One region of the Bradyrhizobium sp. USDA 4532 genome, then DNA from elsewhere that is predicted to be linked to it. Evidence: riboswitches for the same ligand, from Rfam matches in the RefSeq annotation. Region 1 holds a riboswitch; the other holds the start of a gene.
The links. Region 1 has a riboswitch for ZMP and ZTP ahead of J2R76_RS04310 (bifunctional 5,10-methylenetetrahydrofolate dehydrogenase/5,10-methenyltetrahydrofolate cyclohydrolase). Riboswitches for the same ligand answer to the same signal wherever they lie in the genome.
Positions count from the first base shown of each region.

Region 1 (7,235 bases):
CCCGGCATGTCGGAGGTCTGGGCCGGTTCAAGCACCTTGAGCCCGCTGGTGTCGACGAAGAATGTGTGCTCACCGAACACGCTGTTCAGTTGCGCCACGGCCGGGTGATCGTCCGGAAGCACCTGGGCATTCAGTTGCGTCATGGTCTGCTTGACTTGCGTGGAATTGAGTTTCATCCGCTGCTCCTTCTCGTTGGTTCCGGCCGCGATGGTTTCCTTGACAAGTTTCCTTGGCTGGTTCCTCCCCGCCCGCACCCCACATCGGGGGCTTCAAGGTCTCGAACCAATCAGGCAACGAAACGTTCCGCACGCGCGACGCATTGACCGCCTGCGCAGCGGTTCCCCGCGCATCAGATGTGAAGTGCGACCCTGAAGTCACGCCCATCGCTACGAGACGGGAGGCTTCTTCCTTGCGAGTCCTTCCAGATGCACGCGGCGTGCGGCGGATTTGCGCGCGCGCTCCCTGGTGCGGCAGGCCCGGCAGCGCACCGCCTTGGTGAACACGTCGCCCTTGGCGGTCTCGTACCACCATTTCTGCTGCAACGGCGTCCAGACCTCGGCAACACCGCAGTCCTTGCAGACGAAGGGCTCGGGTCGATAGGTTCCGCGCAGCACGAAGTCGGGGGTCGAATAGCTGTTCGAGGGCGCAAGCCGCGTCGTATCGACGGCAACCTCGTCGCGCGCCAGCGCAATCTTGTAGTCGCGAAGCCGTTGCCGTTCAGCGGCGCGTCGGGTCTGCATGCGGAGCCATTCCTCGGCCTTGCGCCGCCTGGCTTCGATCTCTCCGTTCGTCTGCTTGCTGCGTTTCACGGCGGCACATCCGTCTGGGTCGAATGCGTTCGGCGCATCGACGAAGCAAATACCGGGCAGCACGACCTCGTCGATGATGACGTCATTGATGCGCTGCCGTTCTGCCGCCGGCTTGTCATAATTGCCGCAACATTGCGCGACGACAAGGTCGCGTGCGGGGAACACGTAGAGGCGCTGACGGCCGTCCGAGGCGGATGACCTCGGGATGCCCCTCAGGCCGCGCCTATGCCGGCCCCTGCTCCGCCGGCCGCATGCGGATCAGCGCGTCGAGCACGAGGACAAGAACCGGGCGCTGCTCGTCGTTGACCAGCTCCGTCTTGAAGATCACGACAGCGTCGCGCCGCTCCGGCCTGATGGTGATCTTCTGGATCTGGGATTGGCCGGTGAGCGTGGCGCCGGGCCGAACCGGGCTCGGCAGGCGGATCTCGAAGCTCCGCCCGACGATCCCCGCCACCTTGGTCCAGATCGCCTCCACTACGAGCCGCTGATAGATCGCAATGGTGTTGAAACCGCTTGCGATCAGTCCGCCGAACGGGCCTGCCGCAGCCGCGACGGGATCGGCATGGATTGGCACCGGATCATATTTGCCGGCGAACTCCAGGATCTCGGCCTCGCCGATCGTGTAGCTGCCAAGCTTGAACGTCTGGCCCTCGGTGAGATCTTCCGCATACAGCATCGCGCGCCTCCATCTGTCGCGCGACGATAGACGAATGGTGCGGGCTTTCCATTACCCCGGACGTCATGAACTTCGCGCGCGATACGCGAGCGATACCCACCGCTCGCATATCGCCGCAGGTATCCCGCGCTATTGCAGCCGCGCCGCCCTCGCCTTTGCCGCCTTCAGCGTGTTCTCCATCAGGCAGGCGATCGTCATCGGGCCGACGCCGCGCGGCACCGGCGTGATGGCGCCGGCGACCTGCACCGCCTCGTCGAACGAGACGTCGCCGCACACCGCATAGCCGCCGTCCGGCCTCTCGACGCGCGTGGTGCCGACGTCGATGACGATGGCCTGGGGCTTGATCCAGTCGCCGCGCACGAGGCCGGCCTTGCCCACCGCACTCACCAGGATTTCGGCCTCGCGGCAGATCCTGCTGATGCCGCGGGTGTGGATATGGGTCTGCGTCACGGTCGCGTGCTCCTGCAGCAGCAACGCGGCCATCGGCTTGCCGACGATGTTGGAGCTGCCGATCACCACGGCATGGGCGCCGGTGAGGTCTGATCGGACCGACTTGATCAGCCGGAGACAGCCGAGCGGCGTGCACGGCACCAGCGCGTCATCGCCATGAAACAGCCGGCCGGCGTTCAGGGCGTGCAGGCCGTCGACATCCTTGGCGGGATCGACCGCCGCCATCACGCGCAAGGCGTCGATATGCGCCGGCAACGGCAGCTGCACCAGGATGCCGTCGATATCGTCGCGCGCATTGAGCGCCTCTACTCCGGCAAGCAGATCGGACTCGCTGGCATCATCCGGCAGGCGTGCGACCTCGCCGCGCAGGCCGAGCCGCTCGGCCATCCTGACCTTGCTCTGCACATAGATCTGGCTCGCCGGGTCGCAGCCGACCAGCACGACCGCAAGCCCCGGCGCGCGGGGCAGCCGGTCGAGTTCGCCAGCAATCTTGTCGATGACAATTTGGGCATGTGCATGCCCATCGAGAATGTTCGCCGTCATGGCACCTCCGTTTCGAAGCGGTGCCCAGGCGCGCGGCGTTCAGTCTCTGCGCTCCCCGATGGTGGTCCATCCAAGCGCCAGTCGCGCAGATGGCGTGGTCATAGCCGCCCCGCCGGGCAAAGGCAATTCACGCTCTCCCGCGGGTCGAACGGCGACGAATTGCCCTCACTTTTGCCGGTGGATCGGTGCCGGGCGGGTCACCTCTGGGGGTAGGATTCGGGCAAGACTTGCGTTAAGTCTCGGCGCTTGCCGGGCTTTTCCGATCCCCGGCGCCATCCTTCCGGTCATCACGCCATTTCGGACATTTTCGACATGAGACATATCATCCTCGCGCTGGCGCTCTTCTGCCCGGCTGCCGCGCTTGCCCAAGGCACCACGCCGGCCCCCGCCGACGCAGACAAGCCGGCGGCGGCGACCTCGCAGCCGATGGTCGGCGACAAGCCGCTGGTCCAGGTCGGCAAGAAGTCGGCCGCCAAGAAGGGCGAGAAGCCTGCCGCGCCCGGCAAGCCTCAATCGGTCGCTCAGAAGCTTCAGGCCTGTCAGGACATCGACGACGCCACCAAGGAGCGACTGATCTGCTACGACGAGATTTTCAAGCCGCAGCCGAAGCCGAAGGCTGCCCCGGCCAAGGGCGTCAACGATTGCCGCTTCGTGAAGGAAGAGGACGAGCGGCTGACCTGCTACAACGGCTTCGCGGACAAGATTCCGCGCCTGCCGCGCTAAAGGTAGCGAGCGCCGCTCGGACGCCGTCCCGGATCCGGCCACCCGCCTGATCGCGGACATGAAAAAGCCGCCGCAAGTGTTTGCGGCGGCGGATTGATTGCCGGCTGCGGCAGCCCTTTCTTACCAGGTGCCGAAGCCGCCGAAGAAGCCCATGCGCTGCTGCTGCGCGACGCGGTAGGGCTGATACATGCCGGGCTGTGCCAGCCGCATCGGCGGCTGGGGATGGGCATGGTAGCGCGCGACCTTGCGCTTCTTCGGCGCCTGAGGCTGGGCCTGCGCCGGTTGTTCAGCCGATTTTGCCTCAGCCGCGACCTTCTGCGCATCAGCCTTCTCCGGCGGAATGAACTGGGCGAACGTATTGCGGACGCGGGCTTGCGCCGACGCATCGCCCGTAGCCGACGGGATGGCCGCGGCGACCGCGTTGACCTGCGCCGGAACAATGGTCGGCAAATTGGTGTCGTACACCACCCGCTCGGGCAATTTCTGGGTCGACTTGATGCGCACCATGGTCTTGTCGACGCCCGGCGACGACAGTCCCTGGTTCTGGCCGGCGACCACGGCCTCCTGCGGCACGATGGCATTGACGACGAAGAGCAGCGCGAGCAGCACTCCACCAACGAACAGGAAATAACGCGCCACAGGCATTTTGGTAGCTCCCCCCGCGCAGCAGGGCGCGGTTCATCTCGGCGCGACGACATCAGTCATCGCGCGGGCGATTTCATCGTCTGCGCATGATCACCCGGACGCTGTCCGCGCTCCCGGGTCGTTCGCTAACGGCTGGTTTATTAGTTAGTTCCTGTCCGGCCGTTACGGTTCACCCGACAAGTCAATTCGCGGTCACTTTTTCGAGATGCCGGGAATTAGAGGCGGCTCGCCGTCACGACCGAACATTTCGCCTTGTTTGCGTTCACGTTGACGAACCCGACCAACATTTGCGAGTAAGTCTTGCGGCTCTTCATGGCGATGGTGTCGGAGATCAGCCGCTTGCGCTCGGTCAGCGGCCGACCGTCCCGGCGGATGAAGGCGCAGGCGATCTCGATATCCTTGACGGCGAAATCATTGGCATTGCGCAGCGTCAGGGTGACCAGCGCCTTCGAACCCAGCCCGCCGCGCCGCCACGATTGCGAGGCGATCCGCAGCTTATCCAGCGGCGACCTTTCAGCGCCGGGCCCGGACGGCTTGGCCTCCTCTGCCCCCTGTGGAGCGATGGCCACACCGACGGTGGTCGGCTCGTCCGCCGGTGCGGCAAGCGCATCCCTCGCGGTCTGATTTGTGATTTGGGCTGGTTGCTCGCCGGTCGGGGCATTCTGCGCGGTGCGGATCATGGAGGACACCGGCCAGACATCCTGGTCCCCGGCGTCGCTCGGCTCGGGAAGCATGAACCATGCGGCGATCCCGGCGAGCGCAATCAGCGGCAGCAGCAGGCTGGCGTAGAAGCCCCCTTCACCGAGACGTCCGGCGGCCAACCTCCGAAACGACGCCAAGCCGATCCGCATCGTCGTGCCCTCACCCTGGCAGCCTGATCGGGCCGCCCCCACACAGAGAGGAAGCCGCACCGCGCGGCTTCCGGGACGGCCGCAGGTCGAGCGGCCACGCAAAAACAATCGCTGACGGCCGCAATGGTTTCATTCCGGGACGACAATCTTGGGCAGGCATAACGAGGGATGGTATCCCAGCGAACCGCTCGCTAGATTTGTGCCGCCCGAGAGCGAGTGCCGCGCACCGAACAGCGGCACGACAACAACAAGGAGATCGCAATGCCTGTCGTCACCTGGGACCACGTCCACCTGCGCAGTCCCGATCCCGAGGCCACCGCGACCTGGCTGCGCGACATTCTCGGCGGCGAGATCATCCGCGGCCCCGGCCGCATCGACGTCCAGCTCGGCGGCGCCAGGGTGTTCATTGCGGAGGTGACCCAGGGCGACGGCGTCAACGCCGCGCCGGTGACGCCCTATCAGGGGCTCGATCATTTCGGGCTCACGGTGAAGGACATCGACGCGGTCGCGGCCGAGATCAAGGCCAAGGGCGTCGAATTCACCAAGGAGCCGACCACGATCCGTCCCGGCGTGCGGATCTGCTTCATCCGTGGCCCGCAGGGCATCTCGATCGAACTGCTCGAGCGCGACCAGAAATACGTCTGAGCCACGCGTGCGGCGCTAAGTCATGCTGCCGGGCATGAAGCAGCGGATCGTCACGCCCATGTAGCTGGGAATCGGCCAGACCATGGCGCGACCGACCCGGTTGGGCTCGGTGACCACGGCCTCGTCGGGGACATCGATCCACGCCCCGTCGAGGCGCACACGATAGTGCCCGTCCTTGGATTCCCAGTCGACATCGCTGACCGCTGTGCCGTCGGCATCCGAACAGCACGGCCCTTTGCCGCTGCGCAGGCCGTCGAACCACTCCTTCAGCGGCGAATTGGCGTAGCGGCCGTCGGGATCGCGCGCCTGCGCGATTCGCATGGCCGCGACCAACACCAGCGTTATCAGCACGAGGGATGCGATCATGTGGCCCGCATAACGGGCCGAAGTTCCATTGAGCCTGCGAGGGCGTGCCCAATGGCCGCCGGATTCAATCCAGTCAGACATGTGTTTGCTCCAGCACTCACCGGCCAGTGCAACCAGAGCTATGCATTTCGCGGGCCACTTTGATTCGCGCGTACGGTCCGCTGTCATTGCGCCGTCACACTGCCTGGCAGGAACCGAGGGTCACCCGAACGCGGGACACCCGGGAATCAACCTGCCGCATTGCACGAGGTTGCTCGCTTTGGCATAAAAAACCAACTGGCTTGCCGTGGGCGTGGCGGCCAGCAATCGGGACGTCATGAAGAACGGACTTTACTCAATTCACGTCACCCTGCTGGACGGTCGCGTCGGCAAGGGCAGCGGCGTCATTCTCTTCCGCGACGGCCAGATACTGGGCGGCGACGCCTATCTTTACTACACCGGCAGCTACACGGTGAAGGGCGATGCCTTCAAGGGCGAAATCCTTGTGCAACGCCACACGACGCCGCGCGACACCGACAACCCGCTGTTCGGCGGGCCCGCGCCCGTCGGCATCGGCGTCTCCGGCACCTTCACCGACACCCGCGGCACCATGAGCGGGACCGCGCTGGTCGGCAAGGCGAGCCTGATCTTCGGCGCCACGCTGCACAAGCTCGCGGATATCAATTAGCGGTTTGAAACCATTAGACCCGTCATCCCCGCGCAAAGGCTTCGCCTTTGTCGCTGGAGGCGCGAGCACAGCGAGCCTCTGAGGATCGACGGCCACGAGCCGGGCCGTGCATCCTTCGAGACGCGGCTTCGCCGCTCCTCAGGATGACGGATCGAGAGCAAACGCGTGGTTGGCCACTACGCTTCGCGCTATTCCGCGGCCTGCTCCAGCGGCGCGACGCGCGGCAGGATCATCTGGATGCGTGTGCCGTTGCCCGGTGCGGAATCCAGCGAGAGCCGGCCGCCGAGCCGCGTGGTGACGATGCTGTAGACGATGTGCAGGCCGAGCCCGGTGCCGCCCTGATCGCGCCGCGTCGTGAAGAACGGATCGAAGGCGCGGCGGCGCACGTCGAGGCTCATGCCGCAGCCATTGTCGGCGAAGATCACCTCGACATTGTCGCCGCCGGCGGCGTGGACCTGGATCTCGACCTCGCCGGCCTTGCCGTCCGGGAACGCATGCGCGACCGCGTTGAGGAACAGATTGGTCAGCACCTGGCCATACGGTCCCGGATAGGAATTCATGATCAGGTTCGGCTCACAATCGACATTGAGCGTCAGATTGTGCTTGCGCAGGCCGGGCCTCAGACTCATCACCACCTGCTCGGTGAGATCGCCGAGGTCGAAGGTGCGCTGGTCCGAATAGTTGCGGTCGGCGGCGACCTGCTTGAACGACTGGATCAGCTCCGCGGCGCGGTTGAGATTGGCGACGAGTTGCGAGGAGGCATCGCGCGCCGTGTTCAGGAAATCGTTGAGGCTGGAGCGGCGCAGGTCGCCGCGCTCGACCTGGGTGGCGAAATTCGCGGTCTTGCGCTCCAGCGCGGA
Region 1 is NZ_JALJZN010000001.1:894,968-902,202, reverse strand. It holds gene J2R76_RS04325 (hypothetical protein) at 1-176, opposite strand, end outside; gene J2R76_RS40765 (zinc-ribbon domain containing protein) at 387-974, opposite strand; gene J2R76_RS04315 (MaoC/PaaZ C-terminal domain-containing protein) at 1,033-1,485, opposite strand; gene J2R76_RS04310 (bifunctional 5,10-methylenetetrahydrofolate dehydrogenase/5,10-methenyltetrahydrofolate cyclohydrolase) at 1,615-2,478, opposite strand; ZMP/ZTP riboswitch at 2,494-2,573, opposite strand; gene J2R76_RS04305 (hypothetical protein) at 2,791-3,201, shown strand; gene J2R76_RS04300 (hypothetical protein) at 3,322-3,846, opposite strand; gene J2R76_RS04295 (hypothetical protein) at 4,062-4,697, opposite strand; gene J2R76_RS04290 (VOC family protein) at 4,959-5,342, shown strand; gene J2R76_RS04285 (hypothetical protein) at 5,358-5,708, opposite strand; gene J2R76_RS04280 (GrlR family regulatory protein) at 6,025-6,375, shown strand; gene J2R76_RS04275 (PAS domain S-box protein) at 6,564-7,235, opposite strand, start outside.

Region 2 (7,235 bases), 400 kb from region 1:
ACGGACACTATATGTTCGATATGTGTTCCGCAACCACTTAATTTCCGGTGAACGTGTCGGGCAACGCACAATCGGCGGGGCGCGAAAACCCTATTCGGGCAGTGTCAGAATCTCGCATTCGCTGCCCTTGACGGCAGCTGCCGCAAACGGCGGACGCACGAGAAGTGCCCGTGCCGCAGCGAGATTCCCGAGCAGCGACGAGTCCTGCTGCGTCACCGGCGTTGCGATCAGCCTGCCGTCCTCGCGCGCTTCGAGCCGCGCACGCAGATAGTCCTCGCGCTGGTCGTTGGCAGCGAGGTCGCGGCCGAGCAGGGCGCTCGCGCGGCGATGACGAATCACTTTCCGGCCGCTCAGCGCCCGAATCAACGGCACCAGGAACAGGAAGGCGCAGACATAGGACGACACCGGATTGCCCGGCAGGCCGATCACCCGCATCGCGCCGAGCCGGCCATGCATCATCGGCTTGCCGGGCCGCATCGCAATCCGCCAGAACGCCATCTCGACCCCCTCGGCTTCCAGCGACCGCTTGACGAGATCGTGGTCGCCGACCGAGGCGCCGCCTGTCGTGATCAGGACATCGGCACCGGCCTCGCGCGCCCGGCGGATGCCCGCCGTGGTCGCCTCCACCGTGTCGGCGGCAACGCCGAGGTCGACGGTCTCGGCGCCTTCGGCGCGCGCCAGCGCCCGCAGCGCGTAGCCGTTGGAATAGACGATCTGGCCGGGACCGGGCTGCGAGCCCGGCATCACCAGCTCGTCGCCGGTCGCCAGCACCGCGACCTTCGGGCGGCGGCGCACCGCAAGTTCCGGATAGTTCATGGCGGCCGCCAGCGACAGCGCGCGGTCGGACAGGCGGCTGCCGCCGGCGAGCAGCACCTCGCCCTCACGGAAGTCGACCCCAGCCGGGCGGATGTGCCGCCCGACGCTGGCGGCCTCCGTGATCGTGATGTGGTCGCCGTCGACGGCGGTGTCCTCCTGGATGATCACCGCGTCGGCGCCATTGGGGATCACGCCGCCGGTGAAGATCCGCACCGCCTCGCCGGCGCCGACCGTCCGCTCGAACGGCCGGCCGGCGGCGACTTCGCCGATCACCTTGAGCCGGGCCTTTAGATCAGCCGCATCGGCGGCGCGCACCGCATAGCCGTCCATCGCCGACATCGGCTGCGGCGGCTGGGTGCGGAGCGCCGCGAGATCGTGCGCAAGCGTGCGGTGGTAGGCGGCATCGAGCGCGACCATCTCCTCCGGCAGCGGTTCGGCGCCGGCGAGGACGGCGGACAGGGCATCGGCAACCGGCATCAGGGCCACGCTCAGAGTTCCTCAATTCCTAATCTTCAAATTCCAAGTGCGGTCAAAGCCCTTGCCACGTCATCCGTCGATGTCACGTGGATAGCATAAAGGCCGCGGGCCCGCGCACCTTCGATATTGGCGGCCAGGTCGTCGAAAAACAGGATCCGCGACGCCGGCACGCCGATGGCTTTTACCACATGATCATAGGCCTCGGCGTCGGGTTTGCGGAAGCCGATGCTCGAGGACAGGAAGACGTTGCGGAAATGGCTGAGCAGGTCGGCGTGGGTGACCGAGAAATGCGCGACATGGGCCGGATTGGTGTTGGAGAAGGCGTAGAGCGGCATCCGCTTGGCGGCCGCCGCGAGCAGCGGGGCGATGCCCGGCATCTCGCCGGTGAAGATCGCGTTCCAGCCTTCGAGGAACTGGGCGTCCGTGATGTTGATGCCGAGCGTCCGGCGCAGATTCTCGAAGAAAGCCGCGTCGTCGATCCGGCCGATCTCATGATGCTTGAAACTGTCGTCGACGACAAAGCGCGTGGCGAGCTCGGCGGGCGCACACCCGGCATGCTGCGCCCAGTGCGCCATCACCTTGTCAAAGTTGATGTCGAGCACGACGCGGCCGATATCGAACAGCAGCACGTCGACGGAGTTGGGAGTGAATTGCGAGGTCATTGCATGAAACCGTGTACGAGAATTGCGGGCAGGCGGCAATGTCCTCGATTTCAGTGACCGGTGTGTGGATTGTACGTGGCGTTGCATTCATCGCGAGACTGTTCCCGCGCACACCACCGTCGTCCCGGCGAAGGCCGGGACCCACAACCACCGCATTTGATCAGGAACGGGATCGTGGCCCCAGCGTCGCACAACAATTGAGATTTGGGGTAATGGCTCCCGGCCTTCGCCGGGACGACGGCGGGTGTCGTCGCTTGTGCTTCAAACATCCATATTCTCGCGACATGATCTGTCCGAGCCTTGGTCTTTTCACCCTATATTTTTGCTACGGGGCTTGGCTTGCCGCGTCGGGCAACTCAGTGGCACGCACGCACTAGCTTTCAGCGCACCAAGCGACTTGATGCTTGCCGGCGGCTTGACGCCCGCCGGGCGTAGCTCTCACAGCCTGGATAGCGCCAGGCCGAGGTAACCGATCAGCGCACCGGTGCTGAGAATGATGACGACGAGCGCCTGTTCCGAGCGTGCTTGCAAGGTTTTCCGGGTCACGGCGTTGGACGCTCCGTCTTCGAGGTCATGCGGTCCAACGAACAGCATCAATTTCCGTTCCGGTCCTTCCCCCGGGAACCTTCACGACCTGCCGAGCTACGCGACGAATGCGGAACAGGAACGCGGCTCGGCTGCCTATGAGGGCGGCGCGATCCCCGGAACGGGGAAGGCGCGGCACATCTCGACGCTGTTCGACCTCAGTCGCTTGACGACCGCTGCATCTCCCTTCGACCGGAGGGATTCCGCAATGAGTTCGGCGATGAGGCGCATTTCGGGCTCGCCCATGCCGCGCGTGGTCGCCGCCGGCGTCCCGAGGCGAATGCCGCTCGGCTTGAGCGGCGGACGCGGATCGTCGGGAATGATCTGCTTGTTTGCGGTGATCCCGACGGCGTCGAGGATGTTCTCGGCCGCGCCGCCGTCCACGCCGACGCTGGCCACCGTATCCACAACCATCATGTGATTATCGGTTCCGCCGGTGATCAACGTCATGCCACGTTCCATCAACGCTTCGGCCAGGACCTTCGCGTTGCGCATGACCAGTCTTGCATAGGCCTGAAAATCGGACGTCGATGCCTTCTTCAGCGTGACCGCGGTTCCGGCCACAACGTTCATGTGCGGACCTCCCTGCAGCCCCGGGAACACCGACGCGTCGATCTTGCCGGCGAACTCCCGGCGACAGAGAACGATGCCGCCGCGCGGCCCGCGAAGCGTCTTGTGCGATGTCGTCGTCATCACGTCGAAACCCGCATCGAGCGGATTGCGCAAGGCATTGCCGGCGATCAGGCCGCCGTAATGGCTGACGTCGGCCATGGTCAGTGCACCCACCTCATCGGCGATGCTCTTGAAGGACGCATAATCCAGATCGCGCGGATAAGAGCTGTAGCCGCACAGCACCAGCTTCGGGCGGACGTGCCGGGCCATGGCGCGGAGCTCATCGAAATCGATGGCGCCGCCGTTTGACGGCTGCGTCTTGTAGCGGGCGAAGTTGAAGAGCCGCCCCATGTGCGACACCGGCGCGCCATGAGTGAGATGGCCGCCGTGTGACAGGTCCATCGCCAATATCGTATCGCCGGGCTGCAGCAGGCCGAGATACACGGCCTGGTTCATTGGCGACCCGGACAGAGGCTGAACGTTGGCATGTTCGGCGCGAAACAGCGCGCAAGCGCGCTGGCGGGCAAGGTTCTCTATCTGGTCGGTAAATTCCTGGCCGCCGTAATAGCGGCGTCCCGGATAACCTTCGGAATACTTGTTGGTGAACACCGATCCCAGCAGCTCGAGCACCTCGGGGTAGGTGTAGTTCTCCGATGGAATCAGCTCGACGCCGTCTTGCTGGCGGCGCTCTTCGCCCTCGAGCGCAAGGGCAACTTCCGAATCGTTGAGATGGAGTTCATTGCGGAATGACGGCATGGTGCGGGCTCCCTAAGACGCTGGATCATCAGCTGAACGGGTTGCCCAGGCGAACGGCGTTGGAACCCTTCGCGCTTCACCGTGGTCAATTCCACGTAAGCTCGCCAGTCGCGCGAGGGGCGAATGAGCCTGCGAAGCTCATCGCGAGCAGAAGGCTATCCAATCCCCGGCGGGCTCGCAAGGGTTGGTTGCTGGCGCCGCCGCGGGCCCAGCGTTGGGCGAGATCGAACATCTGGCGACAGCCACGGCAATGGCGACCAAACCGAGGGACGTCCGGCTTACCCAATGAACCGATGTCCCGATGATCAATGCCGTCTTCGGCTGAGGGCCAATAAGGTGCATGACCATCCGTCACTTGCGGGCCGTCAGGCTTGCGGGGTGGCTGACCGTGTGGCTGTGGCACCCGCGAATCTATTCCTTGACGAAGATATGAGACTTTATCTTCCACTGCCCGTCGGGTTGGCGTTCAAGCAGTCTCACGGTGCTGCCAGAAATTGGCGCCGCCTTCTCATTTATTACTAGCGTGGCCGTGAAATGCGAGGTGGTGTAGGCGTAGTTTCCCATGGGCAACACATCGAGCAACTCAACCTTGTGATCTCTGACGCTTCTTCCCCGCCCGGCAAAGAAATTACGGATTGCCAAAGGGCCGGTGACTGGCTGCGCACCAGGCGGCATCAATCTGGCGTCAGCGGCATACAACGGTAACAGGGCATCGAAGTCTGCGTTGTTGATGGCGGCATCCCATTTGGCAGCCGCCGAGGAAAGTTCGTCGGCAGGTGGGGCTGCCCCTGCGGGACTGACGCAAGTACAAGTAAAGATCAACAACAGGGTGCATGAAGGAAGAGAAGGGCGGCTCATCTTTGCCTCCTTTAGCTGAGATGCTTAGCGCGGGAGCGCATTCGCAAACGCTATAGCCGAGGCAAGCAGAACCACTAGTCCAGAAAGTGGACTGGATATCCTCAACTGGCTGAGACTCGATCTGCGGCCGCCGGCGCCTCATCGGCATATTTGCTGCGTGGGAACCAAGTCCGCATGCTGTTCACAAGATGCCTGGGACCGTCGATCTCGATTTTGCCGAGCTCACACGCCCGTAGCAGCGGCATCTCTTCTACGAAAATCTGCACGAGCGTCAGCAGACTCGCATAGAGGCTGATATCGACCTTGAAGCCGGGGTCATCCCAGCAAAGATCGGCTTCCTCCTTCTTCACAACAAACCACCAGCGCTTTGGCCGAGCGTCCGCAATCTCGATGTACAGAACGAAGTCGCATGGAATGTGCCTTAGATCGAACGAACGGCGCATATTCCACATGAGCCGGCCCGCGTGAAGTTCGTTGGGTGTGAGCTGGCTGCGAGCCCATTTGTGGCCCCAATAGCCCATTGCATCGATAATTGGCCTGGCTTCCCTGGCTGCCTGGGTTGGATGGTACTCCCAATGCCCGTTATCGCCTGATCTGCGTGAGATTAGCCCGGCTTCTTCTAGCGTTTGCAAGCGCTTGGAGAGGAGGGTCGGCGACATCTGCGGGATGCCGCGGCGAAGCTGGTTGAAGTGGTGGGACCCCAGCAACAGTTCGCGGAGCAGGAGCGGGGTCCACCGCTCCGTGAGAATTTCCGCAGCTTTGGCTACGGGGCAAAATGATCCATAGCCTTTCATGACGAGAACTTTAGCATCACGAGGGCCACCAAGGTAGTCCAGGTTCTGAACTATGTCCCAGACGAGCCAGCATCGAGGCTGTCCTGGAGGTCTGTTACGCGATTTTCTCGAGACTCGGCCATTCGACGATGCCGGCTCGATGTTCGGTTTGCCCGGAGGCAGATGCGGCTCGATTTGCCAGTACGCGGCCTGGCTGGTGCCACCGCGGGCTCAGCGTTCGCCGAGATCGATCTGCGTGAGGATGCCTTGCCGCAGCGCGAGGCGGACCAACTCGATATCGGTGCCGACGCCGAGCTTGTCCTTGATCAGGGAATGGAGGTTCGCGACCGTCTTGGGACTGAGGTGCAGCGCCTCGGCGATCTCCTCGGTGGTGTTTTCCGCGAGCAGCATGCGCAGCACCTCGAATTCCCGCGCGGTCAGGAGGTCGGCCGCCTTGGTCTCGCCGGCAAGGTGGCTGAGCGCGAGCTCGTGGTCGATATCCGGGCTGATCGCGATCTTGCCCGACAGCGCATCCATCACGGCGTGCACCAGCGTCTCCGGCGGGCTGGTCTTGGTGACATAGCCGCTCGCGCCGGCGCGGATCGCCTGCACGGCAAAGGCCGCGCTCTGGTGCATGGTGAACACCAGGATTTTTGCGCGCCTGTCCCACTGCCGGAGGCGGCGGATGGCCTCGATGCCGCCGATGCCGGGCATCGACAGGTCCATGATGACGAGGTCGGGCCCGGTGTCCTTGTAGAGGCGGTAGGCCTCGACGCCGTCGGAGGCTTCGGCGACGACGCAGAGGCCCGGCTGCTTCTGCAGCATCGCCCGGTAGCCCTCCCGGACGACGGCGTGGTCGTCGACCAGCATGATGGTGCGCGCCGCGTGGCTCATGCCGCGCGCTCCACCGGTGCGGCCTCTCGGCTGGCCGCGACGGGAACGATGACGCGGAGCGAGGAGCCGCTGGGCTGTCCGGTCTCGAAGCTGAGCCGCCCGCCCAGCGCGGCGACCCGCTCGCGCATGCCGAGCAGGCCGAGGCCGGACCTGAGCTGGGGATCGCCTTGCGGATCGCCGGGCTGGCCGTCATCGTCGATCGCGAGCACGATCGCGCTGTCGCCGCCGCCAGGCGGCGCCTCGCGCATCTCAAGCCGCAGCATGACGCGCGTGGCGCCGGCATGCTTGGCGGCGTTGGTGAGCGCCTCCTGCACGATGCGGTAGAGATTGGCGCTGACGGAGGCGACCAGGCGCTCGAACGATCCCGATATGGTGATCTCGAACCGTGGCTGTCCGCGGCTGCGGCCGTTCCAGCCGGCGACCAGGCCCTCGAGGCTGGCCGCAAGTCCGAGTTCGTCGACATCGGGCGGGCGGAGCCGGAAGAGGGCGCCGCGCAACGTCTCCATCATGTCGGTCGCGGTCCGCGCGATGCCGTCGCATTCGGCGAGCAAAGGCGGGCAATCCGCGGCCGCGGTTTGGCGCGCCGAGGCGGCGAGCGCACGGATTGCGGCCAGCGACTGCCCGAACTCGTCATGCAGCTCACGCGCGAGGTGCCGGCGCTCCTCGTCCTGCACCAGGATCAGTTTCTGCGTCAGCGCGTTGCGGTCGGAGAGCGCGGCGGCGAGGCGCTCGGCGAGCTGGTTGAAGACATCGCCGATCGCCGACAGTTCGGCGAGATCGAACGGCGGCAGGCGCGCGGCGA
Region 2 is NZ_JALJZN010000001.1:1,295,568-1,302,802, forward strand. It holds gene glp (gephyrin-like molybdotransferase Glp) at 91-1,302, opposite strand; gene J2R76_RS06285 (HAD family phosphatase) at 1,329-1,955, opposite strand; gene J2R76_RS06290 (hypothetical protein) at 2,394-2,552, opposite strand; gene glyA (serine hydroxymethyltransferase) at 2,637-3,908, opposite strand; ZMP/ZTP riboswitch at 3,945-4,030, opposite strand; gene J2R76_RS06300 (DUF4440 domain-containing protein) at 4,320-4,766, opposite strand; gene J2R76_RS06305 (helix-turn-helix domain-containing protein) at 4,868-5,560, opposite strand; gene J2R76_RS06310 (response regulator transcription factor) at 5,771-6,433, opposite strand; gene J2R76_RS06315 (sensor histidine kinase) at 6,430-7,235, opposite strand, start outside.
Region 2: linked by a shared signal. The riboswitch ahead of glyA (serine hydroxymethyltransferase) and the one ahead of J2R76_RS04310 (bifunctional 5,10-methylenetetrahydrofolate dehydrogenase/5,10-methenyltetrahydrofolate cyclohydrolase) in region 1 are both predicted to bind ZMP and ZTP.